DNA from 2 places in the Streptomyces sp. NPDC005774 genome. Region 2 is predicted to be linked to the other one. Evidence: riboswitches for the same ligand, from Rfam matches in the RefSeq annotation. Region 2 holds a riboswitch; the other holds the start of a gene.
What was found. A riboswitch is a leader RNA that binds a small molecule or an ion and turns the genes downstream of it on or off. The one in region 2 is predicted to bind glycine.
Positions count from the first base shown of each region.

Region 1 (7,611 bases), on a different contig from region 2:
AGGGCAGCGGCCTCGGGCGGGTCACCGTGCGATTCGAGACGCCCGGATCGGCACCGGGGCGGGTGAGGACCTTCCGGACCGACGACCGGGCCCTGTACCCCGCGGATCCGCTGCCGTTGGTGGAGCGAAGGCCTGGGGACAGCAGAGGGAGTGCGGACGGCCCGAGCGGTGAGAACGATCAGGACGACGGTGACGGTCAGGGCGGGGAGGGCACCCAGGACGGCGGGGCCGACGGCGATGCCCGGAGCCCCCAGGACGGCCGGGGCGCCCGGGGCAGCCAGGGTTCGAGGGCCGGTGCGGGGGCCGGTGGTGCGGACCTGGGGGCCTCGGGCGAGTGAGGGTGCTGCCCCGGGTGAGTCCGAAGGCAGGCCCTGGGGACGGGCAGATGCCGGCGCGATGGCTCGAGTGCGCCACGGGTGACGTCGTCAGGCGGAGTCGTCCCTGCCGGCGAGCCTGCCGAAGTCGTGGTCCGGGAACGGGGGAGGGGCGGCTGTGTCCAGGCCGTAGTGGTGGTAGAGCTGGAGTTCCTGCTCCGGGGAGAGATGGCGGCCCACCCCGAAGTCGGGAGCGTCCTTGATCAGGGCGCGTTCGAAGGGGATGTGGAGGCCGCCGTCGATCAGCTCGCTCGGCTCCAGGGGGACGAAGGCATCCCTGCTGAACAGGCCGGTGCGTATCGCCGCCCACTCCGGCACGCCGGTGGCGTCGTCGAGATAGACCTCATCGATCGTGCCGATCCGGTTGCCATTGCGGTCGAACGCCTTGCGGCCGATCAGGTTGCGCGGATCGATGTCGGTCTGCACGGGCCCTCCACTGGTCGCAAGGATTCGTCAGCACTACAAAACGGCACAATCGGCGGGGCGGCCACTCGAAAGTACGGGCCTTGCCCTCGCTGGTACCCTGGCAGCGGCTGCTGACCCCGTGCGGGAGAGCCCTCTCTGCACCATCGGAGGGCGCCGAAGGAGCAAATCCTCCCCGGAATCTCTCAGGCCCACGTACCGCATGGACGAGGTCACTCTGGAAAGCAGAGCGGGTGTCGACGGCTCCCGCTCTCACCGACGGTGAAAGCCGGCCGCCCCGGGCGGCCGGTGAAGCTCTCAGGTTGAGATGACAGAGGGGGAGGCCGTCCGGGCACCCGTCATGGTGCCCCTCGAAGGTCGTCGGACCAGGAGGCCTCCGCACATGACCGCCCATCGCATTCCCCTCTCCGAGCTCGAACAGGGAACGCCCTTCGAGCAGCGTCACATCGGCCCCGACCACGAGGCCCGAGCCAAGATGCTCGCGCAGGTCGGCTACGGCTCGCTCGAGGAGCTGACGGCCGCCGCCGTCCCGGATGTGATCAAGAACGCCGACGCGCTGGACCTGCCGGGTGCCCGCACCGAGCCCGAGGTGCTGGCCGAGTTGCGGTCGCTGGCCGACCGCAACGAGGTGCTCGGCTCCATGATCGGGCTGGGGTACTACGGGACCTTCACGCCGCCCGTCATCCTGCGCAACGTCATGGAGAACCCCGCCTGGTACACGGCCTACACGCCGTACCAGCCCGAGATCTCGCAGGGGCGGCTCGAGGCGCTGCTGAACTTCCAGACCATGGTCGCCGAGCTCACCGGCCTCCCGACCTCCGGTGCCTCCCTGCTCGACGAGGGCACCGCGGCCGCCGAGGCGATGGCGCTGTCGCGCCGCATGGGCAAGAACAAGAAGGGTCTGTTCCTGGTCGACGCGGACGCGCTGCCGCAGACCGTCGCCGTCATCCGGACCCGAGCCGAGCCGGCCGGCGTCGAGGTCGTCGTCGCCGACCTGAGCGAGGGCATCCCCGCCGAGGTCGCCGAGCGTGAGATCAACGGCGTGCTGATCCAGTACCCGGGCGCCTCCGGTGCCGTACGCGACATCAAGCCGGTGATCGACCGGGCGCACGAGCTGGGCGCGCTCGTCACCGTCGCCGCCGATCTGCTCGCCCTCACACTGCTGAGGTCCCCCGGCGAACTCGGCGCGGACATCGCGGTCGGCACGACGCAGCGCTTCGGCGTGCCGATGGGCTTCGGCGGACCGCACGCCGGATACATGGCCGTGCAGGAGAAGATGGCGCGCAGCCTGCCCGGACGGCTCGTCGGCGTCTCCGTCGACGCGGACGGGCACAGGGCCTACCGGCTCGCGCTCCAGACCCGCGAGCAGCACATCCGCCGTGAGAAGGCCACCAGCAACATCTGTACCGCCCAGGTGCTGCTCGCCGTCATGGCCGGTATGTATGCCGTGTACCACGGCCCCGAGGGGCTGAGGACCATCGCGTGGCGCACCCACCGCTACGCGACCGTCCTCGCCGAAGGGCTCCGGGCCGGGGGCGTGGAGATCGTCCACGGTTCCTACTTCGACACGCTGACCGTACGGGTCCCGGGGCGGGCAGCCGAGGTCGTGGCCGCCGCCCGGGACAACGGCGTCAACCTGCACCTCGTCGACGCCGACCTCGTCTCGATCGCCTGCGACGAGACGACCACGCGCGACCGGCTCGCCGCCGTGTGGAGCGCCTTCGGTGTCGGGGGAGACGTCGAATCCCTGGACGCGGCCGCGCGGAACGCCCTCCCGGACGCCCTGCTGCGCACCGATGAGTACCTGGCGCACCCCGTCTTCCACCAGCACCGATCCGAGACCGCGATGCTGCGCTACCTGCGCAGGCTCGCCGACCGTGACTACGCGCTGGACCGCGGCATGATCCCGCTGGGATCCTGCACCATGAAGCTCAACGCGACCGCGGAGATGGAGCCCATCACCTGGCCCGAGTTCGGGCAGTTGCATCCCTTCGCGCCGACCGGGCAGGTCCAGGGCTACCTCACGCTCATCCGCGAGCTGGAGGACCGGCTCGCGGAGGTCACCGGCTACGACAAGGTGAGCCTTCAGCCCAACGCGGGCTCCCAGGGCGAACTGGCCGGTTTGCTCGCCGTCCGCGGGTACCACCGGGCCAACGGCGACGAGCAGCGCACCGTCTGCCTCATCCCGTCCTCCGCGCACGGCACCAACGCCGCCAGCGCCGTCATGGCCGGCATGAAGGTCGTCGTCGTGAAGACCGCCGAGGACGGCGAGGTCGACGCCGACGACCTGCGCGCGAAGATCGAGCGGTACCGCGACGAGCTGTCGGTGCTGATGATCACGTACCCCTCGACGCACGGTGTGTTCGAGGAGCACGTCGCCGACATCTGTGCGGCCGTGCACGAGGCCGGCGGCCAGGTGTACGTGGACGGCGCGAACCTCAACGCGCTGGTCGGGCTGGCCAAGCCCGGACACTTCGGCGGGGACGTCTCGCACCTGAACCTGCACAAGACCTTCTGTATCCCGCACGGCGGCGGCGGCCCCGGCGTCGGTCCGGTCGGCGTGCGGGCGCACCTGGCGCCGTACTTGCCGAACCACCCGCTGCAGCCCGAGGCCGGGCCGGAGACCGGGATCGGGCCCATCTCGGCGGCGCCGTGGGGCTCGGCGGGGATCCTGCCCATCTCGTGGGCGTACGTCCGGCTGATGGGCGGCGAGGGGCTCAAGCGGGCCACCCAGGTGGCGGTACTCAGCGCCAACTACATCGCCAAGCGCCTCGAACCGCACTACCCGGTGCTGTACACCGGTCCCGGCGGGCTGGTCGCGCACGAGTGCATCATCGACCTGCGCCCCTTGACCAAGGCGACCGGCGTGAGCGTGGACGACGTGGCCAAGCGGCTGATCGATTACGGCTTCCACGCGCCGACGATGTCGTTCCCGGTGGCCGGGACGCTGATGATCGAGCCGACCGAGTCCGAGGACCTGGCCGAACTCGACCGGTTCTGCGAGACGATGATCGCGATTCGCTCGGAGATCGAGAAGGTCGGCTCCGGTGAGTGGCCCGCGGAGGACAATCCCCTGCGCAACGCCCCGCACACCGCCGCCGCGCTCGGTGGGGAGTGGGAGCACGCGTACAGTCGTCAGGAAGCCGTCTTCCCGACCGGCGTGAGTGCCGCCGACAAGTACTGGCCGCCGGTGCGCCGCGTCGACCAGGCCTTCGGCGACCGTAACCTGGTGTGCTCCTGCCCCCCGCTGGAGGCGTACGAGGACTGACGCGGCGGGCGCCCTACGAGGCCGGGACCGGCAACCGGGACCGGCAACCGGGACCGGCAACCGGGACCGGCAACCGGGACCGGCAACCGGGACCGGCAAACCGAGGAGCAACGCCCTGTACCTGTACAGGTACCGAGGAGCGGAAGGGCTCCGCTTCGGCCATGTGGCCGGGGCGGAGCCCTTCGTCGTACCCCCTACCCGCCTGCGGGGTCCAGGGCCTGAGCAGGGCCGTTTCCGGGCGTCAGACGCGGTCGATATGGACGTTTGTCGACTTCACCCGGGCCGTGGCCTCCATGCCGACCTCCAGCCCGAGCTCCTCGACGGCCTCGCGGGTCAGCAGCGAGACCAGTCGGTGCGGGCCCGCCTGGATCTCGACCTGGGCGGCCACGTCGCCGAGCTTGATCGCGGTGACGATGCCGGGAAAGGCGTTGCGCGCCGAGGTGTACGGGGTGCCCTCCTCGGCCGTGCCGGCCTTCGCGAGGTCCACCGAGAACGCGGCCAGGTCCCGCCCGTCGATGAGCCGCCGTCCGCCTTCGTCGCGGTGGGTGGTGACCCGGCCGGCGTCCGCCCAGCGGCGGGCGGTGTCCGGGCTGACGCCGAGCAGCCGCGCCGCCTGGCCGATCGTGTAGGACTGCATGCCGATCACGATAGGGCGGGAGGCGGAGCCGGACGGTGCGGGGGTGATGGGAATGAGTGGCTCCCGCGTCTTCGATCGTAAGGTTCGCCGGATGATCCGAAAGTTTCGCTTGCCTCGGCGGAGGTGGCGCGGCGCCGCTCGGCGTGTTCGGGGCCGTCACCGCGCACCGACCGGCCGCTTCGAACCGGACTTCCGGGAGGGCCGTGGTCCGGGGTGCCGATGGTGGCGGCGGGAGCGTACCGGACCCGGCCGACCGGCGGGGCGCCGCCTTCTGGAGGGTGGCGGAAGAGTCCGGTCCGGGCGCGGTTGGCGGCCGCCCCGGTGCGTGCGGTGCGGGTCGGAGGCAGATTCACCGCGTACAAGGGGTTGCCACCGTTTGGCGGCTGTCTCTAGGGTGCGGCAACAATGCATGTTTCTGAGTTTCTTCCGAAACTTTCGAACCAGTGGGTGGGTGTGGAGATGTCCGCCCCTGACTCCAAGGAGTGCATGACATGGGCGACCCGGCACTGTCCCGCCGCGGCTTCCTGGCGGCCTCCGCCGCGGCCGGCCTGGGCATCACGGCACTGAGCGCGTGTGGCGGAGACTCGGACGGAGGGTCGTCGGGGACGACCACGATCGAGTGGTGGAACATCTCCACCACCCAGCCGACGAAGGACGTCTGGGCCGCTCTCGCCCGGAAGTTCGAAAAGCAGAACCCCACGGTCAGGATAAAGATCGTGCAGCTCGAGAACGACGCCTACAAGTCCAAGATGACCGCGCTGACCGCTTCCGGGAAGCTGCCGGACATCTTCCACACGTGGGGTGGCGGCGTACTCAAGCAGCAGGTCGACGCGGGGCTCGTCGAGGACCTGACCGGCTCCACCAAGGCGTTCGCCGACAGTCTGCTGCCGGTCGCCAAGGAGCCCTACCTCCTCGACGACAAGCTGTACGGCATCCCGTTCGACATCGGCATGGTCGGCTTCTGGTACAACAAGGCGCTCTTCAAGAAGGCCGGGATCGCCGAACCGCCGACCACGTGGAGCGGGTTCCTGGACGCGGTGAGCAAGCTGAAGGCCGCCGAGGTCACGCCGATCGCCCTGGCCGGCAAGGAGACCTGGACCGGCATGTACTACTGGGCGTACCTCGCGATGCGCACCGCAGGTATCGACGCCCTCGCGAAGGCCGACGCGGACGACGACTTCACCGGCCCCGGCTTCGTCCAGGCCGGAAAACACCTCAAGGAACTCGTCGACCTGGAGCCGTTCCAGAAGGGCTTCCTCGGCGCCTCCTACTCCACCCCCACCGGCCAGGCCGCCGCGGTCGGCAACGGCAAGGCGGCCATGGAACTGATGGGCCAGTGGGCTCCCGTCGTCGAAGCCGATGCGGGCAAGGGCCTCGGCGACGACCTCGGCTTCTTCCCGTTCCCGGCCGTCGAGGGCGGCAAGGGCACCATCACCGAGGTGTTCGGCGGGGGCGGCGGGCACGCGCTGCGCCGGGGCGCGCCGCAGGCCGCGGTCGACTTCCTGGAGTTCTTCGCCTCCGAGGTGACGGACCGCGAACTGGTCAAGGAGACCGGGGTGCTGCCCGTGGTCCCGGCCGCCGAGGCGGCGCTGACCGACGCCAACCTTCAGATCGTGCAGAAACAGCTCAAGAGCACCACCGGTTTCCAGCTCTACCTCGACCAGGCCTACGCCCCCGCTCTCGGCCAGGAGATCAACGCCTCCGTCGGCGCTCTCATCGCCGGTTCCAAGTCTCCCGGACAGGCCGCCGAGTCCATCACGAAGACGGCGAAGGAAGAGCAGTAGCCGGCGATGACCTCCACGTTCCTGCCGGAGAAGAGGACCGGCCCCGAAACCGATCTCTCGCCCCCGCCCACCTCCGACGCGCGCGGACGCCGACGCCGCCGCGCACAGCACTGGCTCACCGCGGTCGGCTTCCAGGTGCCCGCGCTGGTGCTGTTCGGCGTCCTGGTGCTGCTGCCGATCCTGTTCGCCGTGTACGCCGCCTTCTTCCGGTGGGGCGGCTTCGGCATGCCGTCCGACTTCGTCGGCGGCGACAACTTCGTCCGGCTTTTCCAGGACCCCGTGTTCCTGGGCGACCTGTGGCGCTGTTTCCTGCTGGTCGCCCTGTCGCTGGTCCTCCAGCTGCCCTTCGCGCTGGCGCTGGCCGTGGCGCTGAACCAGCGCGTACGCGGTCGGGCCGTGTACCGCATGCTGTTCTTCGCCCCGTACGTACTGTCCGAGGCCATCACCGGCGTGCTGTTCGCGATGATCTTCGCCCCCGGGGAGGGGCTCGCCGACGAACTCCTGGGCAAAGTGGGGCTCGAGGGCCTCGGCGGGGAGTGGTTCGCCGATCCCGACATGGTGATGGCGACCCTCTTCCTGGTCATGACCTGGAAGTACTTCGGCTTCCACATGATGCTCCACCTGGCCGGACTCCAGTCCATTCCCAAGGAGCTGACCGAGGCGGCGCTGATCGACGGCGCGGGTCCCTGGCAGCGCTTCCGCAATGTCACCCTGCCGCTGCTGGCTCCCACCCTGCGGATCAGCGTCTTCCTGTCGGTGATCGGTGCCATCCAGCTGTTCGACCTGGTGTGGGTGATCACTCAGGGCGGCCCCGACCACCACTCCGAGACCATGGCCGTGACCATGTTCCAGTACGGCTTCAAGCGCTACCAGGTCGGCTACGCCGGCGCGATCAGTGTGGTCATGTTCGGCATCAGTCTCGTCTTCGCCCTCGCCTACCAGCGCTTCGTGCTGCGCCGGGACCTCGAAGGGGCGATCACGACCATGCGCGGAGGCGGAAAATGACGCTCCCTCAAAAACGGGCCGGCCTCGGCACGGCCGTGTCCGCGCCGGCGTCCCCGGAGGCGTCCGCGAGCGAGACCGTGACCAGTCCCCCGCGCCGGCGTTCTCTCCGGGCCCTGTCGT
Region 1 covers NZ_JBIAIV010000068.1:10,393-18,003, forward strand. The annotation lists gene ACFYQA_RS35395 (DNA polymerase IV) at 1-338, shown strand, start outside; gene ACFYQA_RS35400 (PRC-barrel domain-containing protein) at 426-800, opposite strand; glycine riboswitch at 912-1,008, shown strand; gene gcvP (aminomethyl-transferring glycine dehydrogenase) at 1,180-4,065, shown strand; gene ACFYQA_RS35410 (molybdopterin-binding protein) at 4,307-4,702, opposite strand; gene ACFYQA_RS35415 (extracellular solute-binding protein) at 5,194-6,486, shown strand; gene ACFYQA_RS35420 (carbohydrate ABC transporter permease) at 6,493-7,491, shown strand.
Region 1: another riboswitch for glycine. It lies ahead of gcvP (aminomethyl-transferring glycine dehydrogenase); the one in region 2 lies ahead of gcvT (glycine cleavage system aminomethyltransferase GcvT).

Region 2 (7,611 bases):
CGGGTCGTTCGGTACCGCGTTGCGGTTGACGGTGATGCCGACCTCGTGGAGCCGGTCCTCCGCCTGCTGCCCGTCCAGCTCGGACGCGCGCAGGTCGACCAGGACCAGGTGCACGTCCGTACCGCCGGAGAGCACGTCCACGCCCACCGCCTTGGCGTCGTCCTTCGTCAGGCGTTCGGCCAGGATGCGGGCGCCCTCCAGGGTACGGCGCTGGCGGTCCTTGAACTCCTCGGACGCGGCGACCTTGAAAGCCACCGCCTTGGCCGCGACCACATGCTCCAGCGGGCCGCCCTGCTGGCCGGGGAAGACCGCGGAGTTGATCTTCTTGGCCAGCTCGGCCGTGGAGAGGATCACACCGCCGCGCGGGCCGCCGAGCGTCTTGTGCGTGGTCGTGGTGACGACGTGGGCGTGCGGGACCGGGTTCGGGTGCAGGCCCGCCGCGACCAGACCGGCGAAGTGCGCCATGTCGACCATCAGGTACGCGCCGACCTCGTCCGCGATCCGGCGGAACTCGGCGAAGTCCAGCTGCCGCGGGTACGCCGACCAGCCGGCGACGATCAGCTTCGGCCTGCTCTCCTTGGCCAGCCGCTCGACCTCGGCCATGTCGACCCGGCCGTCGTCGCCGACGTGGTAGGCGACCACGTCGTAGAGCTTGCCCGAGAAGTTGATCTTCATGCCGTGGGTCAGGTGCCCGCCGTGCGCGAGGTTCAGGCCCATGATCGTGTCACCGGGCTTGAGCAGCGCGAACATCGCGGCGGCGTTGGCCTGCGCGCCCGAGTGCGGCTGCACGTTGGCGTGCTCGGCGCCGAACAGCTCCTTGACCCGGTCGATGGCGATCTGCTCGATCACGTCGACGTGCTCGCAGCCGCCGTAGTAGCGGCGGCCGGGGTAGCCCTCGGCGTACTTGTTGGTGAGGACCGTGCCCTGGGCCTCCATGACCGCGACCGGGGCGAAGTTCTCCGAGGCGATCATCTCGAGGGTGGACTGCTGGCGGTGGAGTTCGGCGTCGATCGCCGCGGCGACGTCCGGGTCGAGCTCGTGCAGCGGGGTGTTCAGATGCGACATGGGACTACGGCCTCCTCAGCCCTGGATGAAGGCGTCGTACTCGGCGGCGGAAAGCAGGTCGGCCGGCTCGTCGGTGACCCGCACCTTGAACAGCCAGCCACCCTCGAAGGGGGCCGAGTTCACCAGCGAGGGGTCGCTGACCACGTCCTCGTTGACCTCGGTGACCTCGCCGGTGACCGGGCAGTACAGGTCGCTGACCGACTTGGTCGACTCCAGTTCGCCACAGGTCTCGCCCGCGGTCACGGTGTCACCGACCTCGGGGAGCTGGACGAACACGACGTCGCCGAGCGCGTTGGCCGCGTGCTCGGTGATGCCGATGGTCGACGCACCGTCCTCGGCGGCCGACAGCCACTCGTGCTCCTTGCTGTAACGCAGCTGCTGGGGGTTGCTCATGACCTGGATTCTCCTGTACGCGGGGGACTTGCTGATGACTCGGAAACTACGGGAAGTGCGGGACATGCGCGTGAGCGGGCACGACCTGCCCCGTTCACCCGTGCGGGGCCCTTGGGAGGCCCTGGGAGGCCCTTACGTCGACGTGCGAGGGCCTGGAAAGCCGTCCCGAGGGGCGTTCTGAGGCCGTCCGTGGCCGTCTGCGGCGGTGCTACTTCTGCCGCTTGTAGAACGGCAGCGCCACGACCTCGTAAGGCTCGTGGCTGCCGCGGATGTCCACCCCCACGCCCGCCGTGCCCGGCACCGCGTACGCCACATCGACGTACGCCATCGCGATCGGCCGGCCCAGCGTCGGGGAGGGCGCGCCGGAGGTGACCTCGCCGATCACCTCGCCGCCGACGACCACCGCGTACCCGGCGCGCGGGACCCGGCGGCCCTCGGCGATCAGGCCGACCAGGGCGCGGGGCGGGGTTCGCTCGGCGCGGGCGGCGGCCTCGGTCAGGGCGGCGCGGCCCACGAAGTCGCCCTCCTTCTCGAACTTCACCACCCGGCCGAACCCGGCGTCGAACGGTGTCAGGGAGGCGCTCAGCTCATTGCCGTACAGCGGCATGCCGGCCTCCAGACGCAGCGTGTCCCGGCAGGACAGCCCGCACGGGATCAGGCCGACGCCCTCGCCCGCCTTCGTCAGCGCCTGCCACAGCTCCACCGCGTGCTCCGGCTTCACGAACAGCTCGAAGCCGTCCTCGCCGGTGTAGCCGGTACGGGCGATGAGGGCGGGGACGCCCGCGACCGTGCCGGGCTGCCCGGCGTAGTACTTCATGCCCTCGACGTCGGTGTCGGCGTCGGTGAGGGACTGCAGGATGCCGGAGGACTCGGGGCCCTGCACCGCGAGCAGCGCGTACGCGTCGCGGTCGTCACGGACCTCGGTGTCGAAGCCGGCCGACCGCTCCACGAGCGCGTCCAGCACCACCTGGGCGTTGGAGGCGTTCGCGACGACCATGTAGTGAGGGGATCCAGTGTGAGGGGATCCGGTGTGAGGGGATCCGGCGTGGGCGGCCCCGGCCCCGGTGTCGTCGAGCCGGTAGACGATCAGGTCGTCCAGGATGCCGCCGTCCTCGCGGCAGATCATGGTGTAGCGGGCGCGGCCGGGCTTGACGGTCCCGATGTTGCCGACCAGCGCGTGGTCGAGGAACTGGGACGCCTGCGGGCCGGTGACGGTGATCTCGCCCATGTGGGAGAGGTCGAAAAGACCGGCCCCCGTCCGCACGGCGTTGTGCTCGTCGCGTTCGGAGCCGTAACGCAGGGGCATGTCCCAGCCGGCGAAATCGGTCATCGTGGCACCGAGCGAACGATGCAGGGCGTCGAGCGCGGTCCGGCGGAGTTCGGTACTGCTCATCGGTCGGTCTCCCAGGGCAGGACAGGCGAGGTCTTTCCTCCCCATCTGTCATCGGAACCTGAGAGGTTCGCCATGACCGCCCGCACAGGGGACGACCATGGCTTGCACCTTGGGTGGAGCACCGGCGACTCGCGCGGGGCCCGCTTTTCAGATGTGCCTCGCCCACGCGGTAACGGTGCCTGAGAGATTCAAGGGAGGGACTTGCTCCTTCGGCGCCCCGGCGGCAACTGGTGCCGGGGACTCTCCCGCGCGGATTCGAACGGCCGGTATGCAGTTGGCGCGTTCATCATTGCACGCATCGCGGGGCCGCGGCAGGGGGACCCTTCTGGGAGGAGCGCAGGGTACTCGGATGCTCACGCACGGCTGTGACGGGTCTGTATCGGGAAAGGGACGGAAAGCAGAGGCGTCCGGCGTTACCGTCTCTTTACACTCGGCGGGGAGCGGCTCCGGTACCTGGGCACAGGGCCGGACAGCCCCCAGGGGAGGACTCACGGTGAACAAGGCCACGGCGTACGCCGCCACCACGGGCGTCGCGCTGCCCGAGCCGCAGGCCGGCTCGGCCGGGGAGGCGTGCGGCGTCCTGCCCGCGCCTGTCGTCCGCGACCTGCGCGAGCGCGCCGGCCGCAGCCCGCACGCCCTGCTCTTCGGCCCCCGTGACCTCGTCGTGGTCACCGGACTGCCCGGCAGCGGCAAGTCCACCCTCATGCGGCGCGCGGCGCGCGGCACCCGTATCGACTCGCAGGACACCCGTGACCGCTGGGACCGCGGCATGCCGCGCCTCCTGCCGTACGCGGTGTACCGGCCCCTGGTCCGCCTCGCCCACTACGCCGGACTGCGGCGCGCCCTGCGCGCCGGCGAGGGAGTCGTCGTCCACGACTGCGGCACGCAGGCCTGGGTGCGCCGCTGGCTGGCCCGCGAGGCCCGCCGTCGGGGCGCGGACCTGCATCTGCTGCTGCTCGACGTCTCCCCGGAGCAGGCCCTGGACGGCCAGCGCGAGCGCGGCCGCGGAGTCTCCCGGTACGCCTTCCGGCGCCACCGCACCGCCATCGACCGGCTGCTGACGTCCGTGATGGGAGGCGACCTGCCCGCGGGCTGCGGCTCGGCCGTCCTGGCCGACCGCGACGCGGCGAACGCGCTGCACCGCATCGACTTCACGGACTGACGGCCGCCCGGCCGACCGGTGCACGGGCCGACCGGTGGACGGGCCGACCGGTGCACGGGCCGACCGGTGGACGGGCCGACCGGTGGACGGACCGGCGGCCGTACGGGCCGACCGCCGACCGCCGGGCGCGGCAGCGGTTAGCCTTTCAGCCACAGCAGTGGTTCCAGGCAGGCGGTAGGCAGATGGACTTCCCGGCGGGCTTCTCCGCGGACTTCCCGGCACAGACTCACCCCCATTCGCACGGCGGATGGCCCGGCAACGAGCTGGAGGAGGTGCTCTCCGCCTCCCTCGGCGTCCCCTCGGCCGACGGCCGGATCGTCGAGGTACTGGGCCGGAGCTTCCTGTGGGTTCCCCTGCCCAACGGCGGTGGGCCGGACAGCGGCCCGCTGGACCTGCCCACGACGGAGATCGAAGGCCAGGCGTACGTCCCGGTCTTCAGCTCCGAGGAACAGTTCCGTCAGGTCGTCGGCTCCCACATGTCGTTCACCGTCGCGCCCGCGGTGGAGTTCGCGCGTGGTCTGCCACCGCAGGCCGGGATCGCCGTGAACCCCGGGGGAGTGGTCGGCGTCCCGCTGCCGCCGCCCGCCGTCGCCGCCCTGTGCCGTGCCGGACGCGGACCGCTGGACGGCCCCGCGAGCGGCGGCCGGGTCAAGCTGTTCGAACCCGACTGGCAGGACGACCCGGTGGGCTTCCTCGCCGCCGCCTCCACGGAGTTCGAGGCTCTCGGCGTCGTCTCCACCGCCCGCCGCTGCCTCGCCGAGATCGAGACGGCCGGACCGGTGCTGTTCGTCGGCGTCGAACTGTCCCCCGCCGAACTGGCCCGCGCGGAGGGCGACCTGCGGGCCGCGCCGATGGACGCGCTGGGCCGCGCGCTGGGCCGCGAGCCGGTGAAGTGGCCCGTCAACCTGGTCCTCCTGGACGTGGCCCAGGATCCGGTCGGCCAGTGGATGCGCGACCGCGTCCGCCCCTTCTACCAGTGGGCGCGGTGAGGGGGAGGCGGCCGGCCGCGGTGAGGGGGATGCGGCGCCGCCGGAGGCCGGCCGCGGACCGGCGGAGCTCCCTGGGGCCGAGAGGCGCTTAAGCTAGGTTCATCGGTTCGGGCGAGGGTGTTGTACGGGTGGTACGGAGGGGCGATACAAAGTGAGCGCAGGCACCGCGGCGGCCGGGCAGGTCGAGCACATGCTGCGCCAGGTGGCACCGGGGCGTTACGACGCCTACGAGGCGTTGCTGCGCGCGCTCGCGACCCCCTCCTCCGGTCACGTCTGGATGCTGCTGTGGCAGGGCCAGGCGGGCTCCCCGGACGCCCAGTACGGGAACATGGAGGTCGACGGCTTCGGCTACGCGCCCTGCGTGACCTCCGCCCAGGAACTGTCCGCCAGTGGCTGGAACCGGTCCTACGAGGTCGTCGACGGCATCGAGGCCGCCCGCGCCCTCTACCCCGACCGCTACGGACTCTGGCTCAATCCGCACGCCCCCGGCGGCGGCCTCGGCATCCCCTGGCTCGATCTGCGCAGACTCGCCACCGGCCTCGACCGCCAGCCGGCCGGGCCCCTGCGGCTGTCCGAACCCGCCATCGAGATCCCGCAGTTCTACGCCCTGCTCGCGCAGAACGCGCACCGCACCCCCGCCGTCCGCTCGCTGCGCCGCGCCTGGGTGCAGCCTGCGCTGGGCGCCCCGTACCTCGCCATCGGCCTGGACGTGTACGACACGTCGCCACCGGCCGTGGACGCGGTGCGCGCCATGATGCAGCAGTCCCTCGGCGCGATCCCGGACGGGCTCCCGGTGTCGACCGTCGCGATGTCCGACGAGCACGATCCGGTCGCGATGTGGTTGCGGGCCAACGCCCGCCCCTTCTACGACCGCGAGGCCCACGGCGCCGTGGTGCCCCCCGCCGCGGGCTCCGGCCATCCGCCCGCGCACCAGCGCTGACCGGGCCGTATGCGGGGGAGACGGGTGCGGCCGCACCCTCCTGTGCTGACTCAGCGTGACGGTGTCCACGGAGTGGACGCGAGCGTCGGCGGAGGCGACCCACGCTGCCGTCGAGCGCTGGTTTCGTGACAGGTTTTCAGCCATGTGCGCTCCGCTGTCACCGGTTGACCGCCCGTCACCTGCGGTTTCACCCGTTCTTCACGCGGTCCGGTGCTCTCCTCAGGGGGGCGCGGGGGGAGCCGAATGTCTCGGGACGGTTAATTCCTGAGGGAGGGACGCCTGAAGAGTCCCTTATGTCAACTGTTCAGATCTCAGGTGGGTATCACCGCTATCCGGACTGTTCTCGACTCGCTGTGAACATCTGTAGTGTTCGGCCGGTCAAGATGCATCCACATAGCGGACCCGGAGTGGCCCCAATATGCGCATATCCAAGTCCCGAGCCGCTCGGGCGATCACGGCCGCGGTGGCGGTCGCTCTGATCGCCACGGGCTGCTCCAGCGAACGGGACAGCGACAACAAGAGCGACGGCAAGAAGGACACCTTCGTCTTCGCCGGCGCCGGTGACCCGGGCTCCCTGGACCCTGCCCTCGCGAGCGACGGTGAAACCTTCCGCGTGACGCGACAGGCGTTCGAGGCTCTCATCGAGCACGAGTCCGGCGGCAGCGAAATGGTCGGCGGCCTCGCCGACAAGTGGTCGAGCAACGACGAGGGCACCGTCTGGACCTTCGACCTCCGCAAGAACGTGAAGTTCCACGACGGCGAGGCGTTCAACGCCGCGGCCGTCTGCGCCAACTACGACCACTGGTTCAACTGGACGGGCACCTACCAGTCCAGCGCGGTCTCCTACTACTGGCAGACCATCATGGGCGGCTTCGCGAAGAACGAGGACAAGGAAACGCCCGAGGCGAACTACAAGTCCTGCACCGCGAAGGACGAGAACACCGCCGTCATCGAGGTCAAGGAGCCCTCCGCCAACCTCCCCGGCGGCTTCTCCCTCAACGCCCTGGCGATCCACTCGCCGAAGGCGATCGAGGAGTACAAGAAGCAGGACGCCTCCGCCAAGGGCGACGCCATCACGTACCCCAAGTACAGCCAGGAGGCCGGCACGGTCGCCGGTACCGGCCCGTACAAGATCACGAAGTGGAACAAGGGCAACAAGGAAGTCTCCCTTGAGCGCTTCGACGGCTACTGGGGCGAGAAGGCGAAGATCAAGAACCTGGTCTTCCGTACGATCTCCGATGAGCAGACGCGCCGTCAGGCGCTCCAGGCCGGTGACATCGACGGCTACGACCTCGTCGCGCCGGCCGACGTCAAGACCCTCGAGGACCAGGGTTACGGCGTTCCGACCCGTGGCGTCTTCAACCTCTTCTACGTGGGCATGAGCCAGGAGGCCAACCCCGCGCTCAAGAAGAAGGAAGTCCGCCAGGCCATCGCGCACTCCATCGACCGCGAGAACCTGGTCAAGACCCAGCTGCCCGAGGGCGGCAAGGTCGCCGACCAGTTCATGCCCGACACGATCGAGGGCTACTCCGGGGACGTCAAGCAGTACGCGTACGACACGGGCGAGGCCAAGAAGCTCCTCAAGAAGGCCGGCCAGGAGAAGCTGAAGGTCGACTTCTGCTACCCGACCGAGGTCACCCGCCCGTACATGCCTGCCCCGCAGGACCTG
Region 2 covers NZ_JBIAIV010000007.1:199,681-207,291, reverse strand. The annotation lists gene glyA (serine hydroxymethyltransferase) at 1-1,065, opposite strand, end outside; gene gcvH (glycine cleavage system protein GcvH) at 1,081-1,458, opposite strand; gene gcvT (glycine cleavage system aminomethyltransferase GcvT) at 1,667-2,851, opposite strand; glycine riboswitch at 3,009-3,109, opposite strand; gene ACFYQA_RS09715 (AAA family ATPase) at 3,345-4,013, shown strand; gene ACFYQA_RS09710 (enhanced serine sensitivity protein SseB) at 4,196-5,002, shown strand; gene ACFYQA_RS09705 (enhanced serine sensitivity protein SseB C-terminal domain-containing protein) at 5,193-5,942, shown strand; gene ACFYQA_RS09700 (ABC transporter substrate-binding protein) at 6,361-7,611, shown strand, end outside.